One region of the Myroides odoratimimus genome, then DNA from elsewhere that is predicted to be linked to it. Evidence: riboswitches for the same ligand, from Rfam matches in the RefSeq annotation. Region 1 holds a riboswitch; each other region holds the start of a gene.
What was found. A riboswitch is a leader RNA that binds a small molecule or an ion and turns the genes downstream of it on or off. The one in region 1 is predicted to bind cobalamin.

Region 1 (4,222 bases):
TCCAGCATCTTCAGCGTAGAACTCTACATCATGCACATATTTTTTAGCATAAGCTACAGCTTCTGCTGCACGATCTATAATAGCCTCTTGTGTAGAGTTAAACTTATATTTTATATGTGAGTCAGATGTACCGATACCGGTGTGTATTCTTGGTCTCTGTGCATATTCTAGTGCTTTAGCAGCCGAATCTATATCTTTTGTATTCGCACGAGTAAGTGCACATATTTTAGCGTTTTTAACGATTTTACTAATCGCCTGAACAGCCTCAAAGTCACCAGGACTAGAAATAGGAAAACCTGCCTCAATTACATCAACACCTAATTCATCGAGTTGCTGAGCAATAGCCAACTTTTGTTGTTTATCTAGTTTACAACCAGGTACTTGTTCTCCGTCTCTTAATGTGGTGTCAAAAATCTCAATCTTTTCAGTTTTCATATTTTATGTTTTTAAATAACTTTAAACAAAAGTGTATAAAAGCTTTTTGTTAACTTTATCAAAAAAACAAAAACTACAATGTTAAAAAACTGATTTCAATACCTAAGTTGTTGTTTTTTAGTTTGTTAAAATATTTTTTATTACAATGTCAAATTGGGGAAAAGACTGGTTATTTATATTGATAAAATCTTTGACAAGGTCAGAGAAACGTCAATTTACTTTATATGTGAATAGGTTGCAGAATAATGCAGATGCTAAATTCATCTCTTTGTTTAATGCCATGGATAAGATGGAGGAATACGATGAACAAGTTATTCTCAGACAGAAGATAACAAGTAAACAACAACTATCTAACTTAAAAGCAAATCTGTATAAAGCTATTTTGGCTAGTCTTCGCATGAATCCCAGTAAGAAAAATGTAAGAATACAGATACGTGAACAATTAGATTTTGCTACCATTTTATATCAAAAAGGCTTGCATAAACAAGGTTTAAAAATATTGGACAAGGCAAAACAAATCGCTTTAGATGTAGAAGAGAAGAGCCTTGCCTTAGAGATTATAGAACTAGAAAAGGTAATCGAATCTCAGTATATCACTCGTAGTATTACAGGGCGTGCTGATGAGCTTATCGCACAGTCTAATGACCTGATTATACAAAACTATTATGCAACCAAACTGTCTAATCTATCGCTGAAGTTCTATAACGAGATGCTTACCTCAGGGTATGCTAAGAGCGAGGAAGATAAGCAAGAGTTGATTACACGTTTTAGTGATCAGTTGTTAGATATAGATGTGAAGATGCTTAACTTTAGAGAGAAGTTGTGGTACTTTAAAGCGCATGTGTGGCTATGTTTTTTAATTCAAGATTACCACAATGCTTATAAATATGCTAAGCTATGGGTAACGCTATTCTATGAACACCCTAAGATGATACAGAGTCATCCTGTGTGGTATTTAAAAGGAAATTCTTATCTATTTAAGATTTTACTGTTGTTTAAATCTGTGGATAAATACATCTATTGGAATGCTAAATTAGAAGAACAATTGGCTCTAGAGAGCTTCCCTCAGTCTATGAATATTGATTCTCAGCGATTCTTATTACAGTTTAGTAATAAGTTGAATATAGAGTTTATACAGCAGACTTATAACGGAAGTTTACTTTTTGTAAAGCAATTACAGCGTGGTATTAATGAATATAGAAATATGATTGATGAACATCATTTCCATATTCTATATTTTAAAGTAGCTTCTTTGTATTTTGGGTACAAGAAGTATGAGGAATCACTTGCTTATACAGAGCGTATTTTGAGCAAAAATGACTATTCTGTACAAGAAGATTTACTATTTCATACTCGTATCTTGTCTCTAATGGCGCAGTATGAGTCTGGACATGATCAGTATTATGAGGACTTTATTAAAGCTAATAGAGCCTTGATGAAAAAGATGAAAAATAGAACACAGATACATGATACCTTTATGAGTTTGTTTGAAGGGCTATTGGGCGCTTCAATTAAAGATCAAAAGGGGGTGTTAGAGCGATTTGTAAAAGAAACTGAAGAACTTTATAAGAATAGATTCTATGTAAGAAGTATTCTCTATATAGATGTTCTAAATTGGGCAAAGAAGAAAATAGATTAACATAGATGTATCGACTTACTTATTGATAAAAGCCATATAGACTTCATTGTTTATGTGGCTTTGTTTGATTAAAATGTGTTGTATGTTTCAAAAGAATTACTATCTTCGCCACAGTATTAGAAAATAATACAGTATTAATTCCATAGAAATAGGTTATACTTAGTTGTATATGAAAAGGGAATCGTGTGAGAATCACGAACTGTCGCGCAACTGTAAGTAACTCATTAGTTTTTTATCCAAGTGATCCACTGTTATTACTTAAGTAATGGGAAGGACGATAAAAAATAGTTACAAGTCAGGAGACCTGCCTAATTCTGTTTATAGACTATGCTTTCGCGGTTTAGAGCTTTATGTCAAGTTGGAATGTGTTTATTATTTAATCCATGAGATTATAGGCTGTATAATCTTGGATAAGCACATTGTACCTTTTCATTTAATTCCAAATCATTTTTTCGAATAGCAGTTTGATAGTTCTCTATCTAGTCTATAGTATTGTCTGAATACTGTAGGATTAACGAATATAACTATGTTAATAGAAACAGAGATAGAAGAACGCAAATCGAAGGCAATCACTAGTGTCTTTAAGGTAGTATTTCCAGATACTACTAATCATCATAATACCATGTTCGGTGGACGAGTAATCATGATGATGACTGAGACAGCATTTATGACCGCTACGCGTTTTTGTAGAAAGAACTTTGTGATTGTTAGCAGCGATAAGATTGACTTCAGCAAGCCAATACCAGCAGGCTCATTAGTAGAAATGGTAGGCGAGGTAGAGTCTATCGGTAATACGAGTATTCGCATCCGTGTCAATGTGTACAGAGAGAAGATGAGGGAAGATGAACGCATCCAGGTAGTGACAGGAGTATTCACACTCGTAGCATTAAATGATAATTTCAAACCGATATCTATATTAGACTAGGTTTTATACAAGTAAATTTTGTAAGCATCTTACATTTTTTAGTTTTTGGTAGGGGGATAGACAGGTTAGTGTCTATCCCCATTTTTTTAGACTCTTTTTAATCTAGTCTTTAAGATCTAAACATGGGGCTCTTTGTAGACATCTAAGCCAATGAATAAACTTTTTATAAGAGGTGTAATCTTAAAAATAATAAATTCACTTTTTTACTTTTTGATTCAATAATTGACCTTTTATGAAGAGTTTTTATAGGTTATACTTCTTTTTTTCTGCTAAAAGGCTCTTTAAAGCCCTGTAATGAGCTATTCTTTTAAAAAAAGAAGTCATTTTTTTTAAGAGTGATTTTTATTTAATGTCTTGATTTATAGGTTTTTAATTATTATTTGTGTAGAATGGATACTTTCATTATATATCCTTAAAGTCTTATAGACAGTGGCTTGATTACGATTCCTTCGACAGTTGGTGGACAATAAACCGTATTTAGTGGGGAAAAGAGGTTGTTAATCGAACGAGTATCCTTTTATTGACCTACTATTCTCCTTGAGCAGGAAGTTAAGAATAAATCCAAAAAGTAGTGAATCTGTCAGATAATGTCTAGGATTTAGGAAATGGACTTTATAGTTTTGGATTCGCTTGTAAAAATCAATAGACATCACACATGAGAGGATTATTAAACATTGTATTAGCAATGGTATTAGCTACTACAACTATGACTGTATATGGTCAAAAAAAGAAAAGAAATGTAAAGCAATATGATAGTGTTGAGGTATATCGCGGCAATGATGTTATTCAAGATTTAGTAAAAGCGGGAAGAGATACGGTTTTTACGAGACATTATTTAAGCAGCTTCTTGGTAGACTCTACACGTTTATGGAGAGAGGAAGTAACGTACACAGGAGAAAAACTGGACGATAATAAATATAAGCTGTCTGCCCAGAGTATGCTTAAAGAAAAGAATGGGGGGGAGCTAAAGTTAAATACTGAAAGTGAGAAGATATATCATAAGAATAAATCAGATGCTACTTATATACTGAATAGAAGATATCTGTTAGAGGGACTGGTAGAAGAAATAGTTCATCAGAATAAAAAATACACTGCCAAATGTATAGATAAGGATGGAAATGTGCTGAATGAAACAGGATGCCTTCGCTACTCTCAAACTCCTTTCCCAGTTGAAAAAACAGAAAAGTTTCAACGCAATTTACAAAAAACAATAACTAATTTAA
Region 2 (4,222 bases), 1.8 Mb from region 1:
ACTTCCATAACTCTGTACCCAACCATTCTGAGTAAATGTAAATCCTTCTAATTGTTCTCCGAAGTACTCCACCATATCATTGCGTTCAAATTCTCCATGTACTAATACATCTAGACCGATTTCTTCTTGCCATTGTATAGCTCTAGCCGTCTCTTGTTTTAATAAATCTTCATACTGCTGTGCTGTAAGCTCTCCCTTTTTAAACTTAGCTCTCCACTGTCTTACTTCTTTCGTCTGTGGGAACGAACCTATTGTTGTCGTTGGAAATAAAGGCAGGTCTAATGCTTTATGTTGTAAGGGTTGTCTCGTACTAAACGGAGCTTTTCTTTGTGCATCTTGCTCTGTAATTCCTTGTACGCGTCTTTTTACTGCTTCATGATGTATAAGCGTAGATGTACGTTTATCGTGTTGAGCTATTTTATTCTCTTGATAAGCTGATACCCCCTCTCTATCTGCAACACTCGCTAACTTAGCTAAATCTACTACTTCCTGAACCTTTTGTTTAGCAAAAGCGAGCCATTGCTTGATTTCTGTTGTTAATTTCACTTCTCCTTCTAAATCAATAGGGCTGTGAAGTAATGAACACGATGTCGCTATGATGATTTTCTCTTTCCCTCTTCGCTCAATAGCTTTATCTATCAATGTTAATGATTGTTCATAATCGTTCTTCCAAATATTACGACCATCCACTACACCTAGTGACAACTTTAAACTAGACGGAGCCTTATTAAGTATCTCTTCTAGCTGCTCTTCATTACGCACTAGATCAATATGCAATACTTCTACTGGTAATGCCAATGCCAACGAAGCATTATCTTCTAATCCTCCAAAGTAAGTAGCTACAATTACCTTAAGATCTGGAAAAGAAGATTGTATAATATTGTAAAACGATGTGATTGCTTTTTTCTGTTCTTCTGTCAAGTCAAGCACTAGAAAAGGTTCATCAATTTGAATGTATTGAACTCCTTCATCTGTCAGACGTTTTATTATTTCAAGATATACAGGTAACAAACTATCTACTAAGCTTAATACATTGAAATCTTGTTCTTTTGCCTTACCTAATAGCAAATAAGAAACAAGACTTAAGATAACGGGCTTAGTCTCTATACCAATCTTCTTTGCTTCTTTATATTCCTCTACTACCTTTAGTGAAGTTAATTCAAACTGCTGTCCTTTATAAAACTCCGGTACGATATAGTGATAGTTAGTATCAAACCATTTTGTCATTTCCATAGCAGTAATATCAAATCCACCTTTTTGATACCCTCTAGCCATCGCGAAGTATAAATCTAGTAAAGACAGACCTTCATTTGTACGGAGAGGCTGATACCTTTTAGGAATAGCTCCTAAGGTTAAACTCCAATCCAATACCTGATCATAAAATGAAAAGTCATTAGAAGGAATTAATGTAATACCTGCTGTCTTTTGTAATTGCCAATTTTGATGACGAATAGCTTGCGCAACCTGCTCTAACTCTTCTCTTTCAATTTTCTCAGCCCAATACTGTTCATTTGCTTTTTTCAGCTCTCTTTGGCCACCAATACGCGGATAGCCTAATACTTGTGTTTGCATTTTCACAACTTTTTAAAATGGTTAATTAATCACTTAAAAAGTTCTCTCTTCCTAATGCATTACGCGGTAGTGGGGAAACTCTAATAGATAAGGAATAGCTATACAATACTACTTCTATATAACATAGAAACAGCACATCATAGCATCAAACCTGACTATAGCTCTTTACCGCGAAAGCATTGTCAATTCAAAAATGGCAGGTCTCCTGACTTATAACTACACTAATCGCCCTTCCCGATTTTATATCAGTGAGCATAATATGACTAGTATATTCAATGTTACTTACAGTTGCGCGACAGTTCGTGATTCTCACACGATTCCCTTTTAATCTACAGTTAAGTAAAACCTATTTTCGCCTGATGAAGTATTTTAAGAACAATTCATTAATTCTAAACAAAGATACAATTGAAGAATATAAACACATTACATATTCAACAATTAAGAACAAATAACCATAATAATAATTTAAACAGATTTTAATTCTATTATCACTACATTTGGTACCACTAAAACAAAATATTATTCTAATGCATAACCTAGACGAGACAGATTTAAAACTACTTCGAATACTATGTGACAACTCTAATCTGACTACAAAAGAGATTGCTCAACAAGTAAACCTATCTGCTACTCCAGTTTTTGAAAGAATAAAACGACTAGAAAAAGAAGGCTTTATAAAGAAATATATCGCTTTAATAGATGCTGAAAAGCTAAATAAAGGCTTTATTGTATTCTGTAATATTAAACTTAAACAACATGAGCGCCTTATCAATAACAAGTTTGTTGAAGATATTATGCTTATAGATGAAGTTGTTGAATGTTATAATATATCAGGAGATTTTGACTTTATCCTAAAAGTATATGCTAATGATATGAAGCATTACCAAGACTTTGTATTTAATAAATTAGCCATGGTAGATAGTATAGGAAGTACACATAGTTCTTTTGTGATGAGAGAAATTAAGAACACTCACAACATTTCTTTTTAAATATTAAAAGAAATCAATTAAAACAAAAAAGCCACATCTCACGATGTGGCTCTCTCAATTAAAAAGTAGTAAAAAATCGACAAAGATTATTTGTCTAGAAAGACTCAATCTATTGACATAATCCAGTTTTATAAATAGTTTCCAAATTAGCACGATGATTAACTATCTAAAAGTAAAATGCCGACGAACAGATTGAGTCAAGTAATTAATAATCTACTATAAAGATTGTTCTCCCTATAGTATCACTTTCATTACTCTATATATAAATGGAAAAAATTATTCTCTCCAACCTCCTCCTAATGCTTTATAAAGCTTAATAATGGCTTGCCATTCTAATAGCTGATCATTACTATGTGCTAATTGTGCATAAAGGTGTGCTTGTTCTGAAGTCAATACATCTGTATAATTCGTTGATGAATGATACACTAATAACTTCTTTGTATAATCAACAGCTAAGGCTAACTTATCCACTTGTTGTTGTCTCATAGTCAGTTGCTCTCCTGCCATCTCATAAGCATATAGTGCATCAGAGACCTCTTGCCCTGCTACTAACATAGTTTTTTGAAAGTTGTACGCTTTCTCTTGATAACTCGCTTTCGCTATCTCTAACCTCGTTTTGTTTTGTCTTTTATTAAAGATAGGCTGTAATAAGCCCCCTGCTATATTAGCAAACAATCCTGTAGAAGTAAACCAATCTTTAAACTCATAACTAGAGAATCCCGCTCCTCCTGTGATATTTAATGAAGGGTAGAATACTCTCTTAGCCGCATTCACATCTTCAAAATACGCTGCCAACTCATACTCAGCTGCCATCACATCAGGCCTATTCTTTAATAGATGTGCAGGTATCCCTATACTTGGTTCTATTGGTAGTTCTTGTACAGTTAAGTTAGCTCTATCTATTGTACCTACAGGTTTCCCTAATAGAACATTCAATGCATTTTCTACTTCTCTGATTTGGCGTTTCACACCAGGTAGTGTAGCCTCAGCGTCATAGTAGTTAGCTTCACTCTGTACCACAGCCGCACCTGTTACTACACTTGACTCCTTCAACTTTTGCATTGTTTCAACATCTACTTTTCTATTCACTATCGTCTTTTCGATAATAGTTTGTTGTTGATCTAACGCCAATAATTGGTAATAATAATCTGCTATCTGAGCGACTATCTGAGTCTGCACAGCCTTTTGTCCTGCATCAGACTGAAGCATTCTATAGTAAGCAGCACGCTTACTACTCGCTAATTTTCCCCATACATCTATCTCCCAAGAAGTATTAGCGAATACATCATACTGTGTCGCATTCTTTACAAAACCAAACCCCTGAGGATAAGATAATCTTGATCTTTTCACTCCTCCACCTATACTTAAGTCAGGTAAGAACGCAGCTTTAGATTGTTTTAATAACGCCTCTGAAGCATGTAGCCTTTCTATCCCTATCTTTAGGTCTAAGTTATTTTCTATTCCTTCTGTTATTAGCTCTTGTAGCTTTGCATCTTTAAACAAAGTTTGCCAAGGCATCATGCCTATACTTAATGTGTCCCCTTCTTGGGTATTTCGATAAAGCTCTTTTGCAGCAATATCTAAGTGCTGATAACTCTGTGTGGATTGGCATGAGGCCAACATCCCCATAGCCAGAGCACCTATATATATTTTATATGTCC
Region 3 (4,222 bases), 680 kb from region 1:
TCTGATTATTATAGTATGTATACAATTTTGCCTTACCATCTACTAATAATTTTAAGAAGACCATTTCTTCCTTGTAGATTGGTAAAGAATCACTAGTCATATTTTGAAGTTTATCACTTGAAATATCAACGTTAACTTTATGTCTTTCATATTTACTCTTATTGAGAATAGAGAACTCTTTAGCATCCGCTAAAAGAATGTTCTCACTTCTAGCATTCTCATCTGCTTTATATAGAAAACTAGTAGGATTATTCATCCAATCAATATTTTTGATCAATCCCTCTACCCGATTACCATTATTATCAACATAATAACCTGGCTCAAAATTAATCTGAGCAAACCCTACTAAAGAAGTAGCTAAAAACAGAAAAACAAATAGTTTACGCATAATTCACACACTTAATAGATTGTTAAACAAATCTAAAAGTAATCAAAATAAAATAATTACTTATTAACATTTTCAAACAAAAACACAAACTTATTTATATTGTCAAATAATAACAGTAGTAATTTCCATAAGATTAGTAAGTTTACTCATTGTTTCTATTCATAAATTAAAAAAGTCGAGAGGATATCATATTAACTATAAGTGTAATCAAACAAAAGTATATCTTTAAGACTTACTAAACACTTACAAATTATGATTAGAAATATTACTTTTTTCACTTATTTATTAGTTGCAATAAGCATAAGTAGTTGCTCCTCAGACAATACAACTGAAAACAACAAAACAATCACTGTATTAGAATCTTACAAAAAAATTACAACAGAAAACAACAATATTTTAATCTCCGAAATAACTTTTGAATACAATAAAAATGGTAATGTAATAAAACATTATACTGTAGATTATTTTAAGAAGAAAGGATATGAAAAGTTATTCTATCTAAATAAGTCAGAAACAAACTATACTTATAATACCTCTAACAAGCTTCTTCATTTAATAGAAAAAGATTCATTAGGAAAAATCAAAGAAGATGATGCTTTAGTATACAATGACAAAGGAATCTTAACTAAAGTACTTTCGAATAAGTATAGCAACTCTAACTATGAATACAAAACGAACAGTAATAATCAAATTTACTATGTATATCCTATAGCTTCAGAAAATAAAAGTAATATAGAATACTTATATGATACAAAAGGCAATGTAACCAGTGTCAAATTAGAGGGTTCTACTCTACCAAGAGAAGAATTTACATATGATGAAGCATATAATCCCTTTAAGGATATGCCTTTAAACTTATCAGTATTAGAATATCGTACTGCATTTTCTCCTATTAGATATAACTATACCCCTTCTAACAATATAAAGACATATAAAGGTGTTTTCTATCCCATAGAGACCAAGGAATATCAATATAATAAAGATAATTATCCAACATATACTAAGAAAATAAATCACAATGAATATATAACTGAAGAGTTTTTTAACTATAAAGCACTTACAGTAGAAAAATAATATGAAATAAAAGAGTTTAAATTTTCTAATGCCAATCATTTATAAACATAATAAAACGATAGATAAATATCATTAAATGCTACCTCATTACTATATAGAACAACTAAATAAAATATTAGGAAACTGTATATCTACTAGTATCTCAGATATACAGTGGGGTATAGAGAAAAATGATTATAACGCTTGTACTTTTACTCTAAATGATAAGAAATTTATATATAGAGAAGCTAAAGTAACACCTAAAAAGGTAGGTTATTTCGTAGCCATTTGGCAACGTGATTATGAAGGGAAGACTATTCCTTATCATATTAAAGATGATTTTGACTATTTTATTATATCTACTCAACAAGGGTACTTTCTATACCCCAAAGAAGAATTAGCTAAACTTAATATCATCTCTACCGAACAAAAAGAAGGCAAAAGAGGAATGCGTGTCTATCCTAATCTAGAGGCTGAAATGAATAAGCAAGCTTTAAAGACTTATCAATCTCACTTGCCTTTTTGGAATAATTTTTAAAGATTCTATAATAAAATACCATTAACAGAATAAATACTTTCCATTAAGCTTTTTTTATATATTTGTAATCAGACTGGTTATCACTGTGATATGAAAAAGGGAATTAGGTGAAAATCCTAAACAGACCCGCTGCTGTAAGCTCATAAATAATAACGAATCTAGTTATCCACTGTCGCATAGATGGGAAGGATATTCGTTATGAGTAAGTCAGAATACCTGCCATTCTAAAATAAGTTTTGATGTTTTCGGGGGATGAAACATAAGGCGTTCTATGATATAGTCATTGGCAACAATGATTTTGACGCATTTATATCTACTCCAAATGTCAAAATCAACTAGCCAAAAACTAATATGACAAAAACAAAATTACTAGTACTAACCACTGTGTTATGTATGGCGAATACTGCTATATATGCGCAGACACCTAAAGACAGTATCACTGCTCTAAATGAGATCGTGATACAAAAAGAAGTCTTTCGAGATCTTATACCTGTACAGACACTAGACGGAGCTAAACTTCAACGCCTTAATAGTTATAGCGTAGCTGATGCTCTACGATACTTCGCAGGAGTGAAGATCAAAGATTATGGTGGTATGGGAGGGCTAAAGACTGTAGACGTTCGTAATATGGGTACTCATCACGTAGGAGTATTTTATAACGGGGTACAAGTAGGCAATGCGCAGAATGGAATCGTAGACTTAGGGTATCCACCCGACCAAGCCCATATTTCATAAGCTAACGTAAGGTAGTAAGTTTGCTTGAAATAATAAAGAGATGAGCAAACAAGAAATAATGTACTCTCATGTAGAGGATTGGAAAACAAGTGGATTAACGCAATCAAGATACTGTGAAAGTGTCGGAATTAAATTAGCAACCTTTAGTTATTGGGTGGTTAAGTATAAGGCAAAGTCAGAGTCAACGCAATTAGACAATAATTTTATAACTGTAACAAAAGGTCAAGTCATCAATACTCAGGAATATGAGATAGTATATCCCAATGGTGTAAAGTTACGTCTACAAACGGATAATCTTAGTGAACTATATTCATTAGTAAACTTAGTGTAATGTTTAGTTTGAGTAGTTCTAATCAATTTCATTTGTATAGACAAGCTTGTGATATGCGCAAGAGTTTTGATAGCCTTTGTGGACTTGTCCAGAATGAACTTAATCAAGTAGCTCATAGTGGAAGTGTCTATATATTTATCAATAGACGCTGTAATCAAATGAAGCTCTTGCATTGGGAAGCAGGAGGCTTTGTACTATACCACAAGCGCTTAGAACAAGGAACTTTTGCTTTTCCCACGCATAGTAAAGCTCAAATAAGTTGGACTGATTTAGTACTGATGATAGAGGGAATCCAGGTTATCAAAAGTAACCAAAAAAGGCGTTTTTTATTGAAGTAAAACAGGTTAAAACCTTGTATATTCTGGGCTTTTGACGTATTTTTACTTCATGGAAATAGACTTAGAAAACTTATCGAAAGAACAACTTTTGGCGCTTATAAAAAAGCAGTCTAAGACTATTTCCAAACAAGACAAAATAAATACTAAGTTAGAGCAAAAGACATCTAAGTTAGAGCAAAAGACATCTCAGCTAGAACAAGAAAAGCAAGAACTCCAACGCTTAGTAGATCTTTTACGACGCATGCAATTTGGACAAAAACGCGAGCGTTTCGAAGACCCTAATCAAACACAGTTACCTTTAGAGGTTCAGCAAGCAGTCCTGGAAGAACAAGAAGAAGTAATCAAACAAGAGATCACTTATTCTCGTCAGAAGAAAAAACATCCAGGAAGAGCTAAACTACCCGATCATTTACCTGTAGAAGAAATAGAAATCTACCCAGAGGGAGATTTATCTGATAAGATTTGCATTGGTAAAGAAACTACAGATGTCTTAGATTATGTTCCAGGTTACTTTAAAATAAAACGTTACATCCGATATAAATACGCCACGAAAGACAAAGACAATACGCAAATCAGTATTGCACTGCTTCCAGAGCGAATTATAGATAAAGGAATACCTTCTGAAGGATTATTATCTACAATACTTGTTGACAAATACGTAGATCACCTTCCGCTATATAGACAGAAGCAACGCTTTTCAAGAGAAAATATCGATATAGCTTCTTCTACTATAGATGGCTGGGCAGCTCAATGTATAGATGCTTTAAAACCACTATATGAAAAGCTTCTGCTGGACATCAAAAATGAAGGATATCTTCAAGTTGATGAAACCACCATCA

Region 2: another riboswitch for cobalamin. It lies ahead of metE (5-methyltetrahydropteroyltriglutamate--homocysteine S-methyltransferase); the one in region 1 lies ahead of E0Z07_RS09875 (acyl-CoA thioesterase).
Region 3: another riboswitch for cobalamin. It lies ahead of E0Z07_RS06755 (TonB-dependent receptor); the one in region 1 lies ahead of E0Z07_RS09875 (acyl-CoA thioesterase).

What each region holds. Positions count from the first base shown of each region.
Region 1 is NZ_CP037427.1:2,151,571-2,155,792, forward strand. Features, by position in the region: gene E0Z07_RS09865 (2-isopropylmalate synthase) at 1-435, opposite strand, end outside; gene E0Z07_RS09870 (hypothetical protein) at 581-2,074, shown strand; cobalamin riboswitch at 2,208-2,400, shown strand; gene E0Z07_RS09875 (acyl-CoA thioesterase) at 2,601-2,999, shown strand; gene E0Z07_RS09880 (hypothetical protein) at 3,655-4,222, shown strand, end outside.
Region 2 is NZ_CP037427.1:83,584-87,805, forward strand. Features, by position in the region: gene metE (5-methyltetrahydropteroyltriglutamate--homocysteine S-methyltransferase) at 1-1,572, opposite strand, end outside; cobalamin riboswitch at 1,751-1,938, opposite strand; gene E0Z07_RS00400 (Lrp/AsnC family transcriptional regulator) at 2,100-2,561, shown strand; gene E0Z07_RS00405 (TolC family protein) at 2,838-4,222, opposite strand, start outside.
Region 3 is NZ_CP037427.1:1,468,217-1,472,438, reverse strand. Features, by position in the region: gene E0Z07_RS06770 (outer membrane beta-barrel protein) at 1-388, opposite strand, end outside; gene E0Z07_RS06765 (hypothetical protein) at 641-1,462, shown strand; gene E0Z07_RS06760 (MepB family protein) at 1,539-1,979, shown strand; cobalamin riboswitch at 2,037-2,217, shown strand; partial or broken gene E0Z07_RS06755 (TonB-dependent receptor) at 2,331-2,684, shown strand; gene tnpA (IS66 family insertion sequence element accessory protein TnpA) at 2,755-3,045, shown strand; gene tnpB (IS66 family insertion sequence element accessory protein TnpB) at 3,045-3,383, shown strand; gene tnpC (IS66 family transposase) at 3,433-4,222, shown strand, end outside.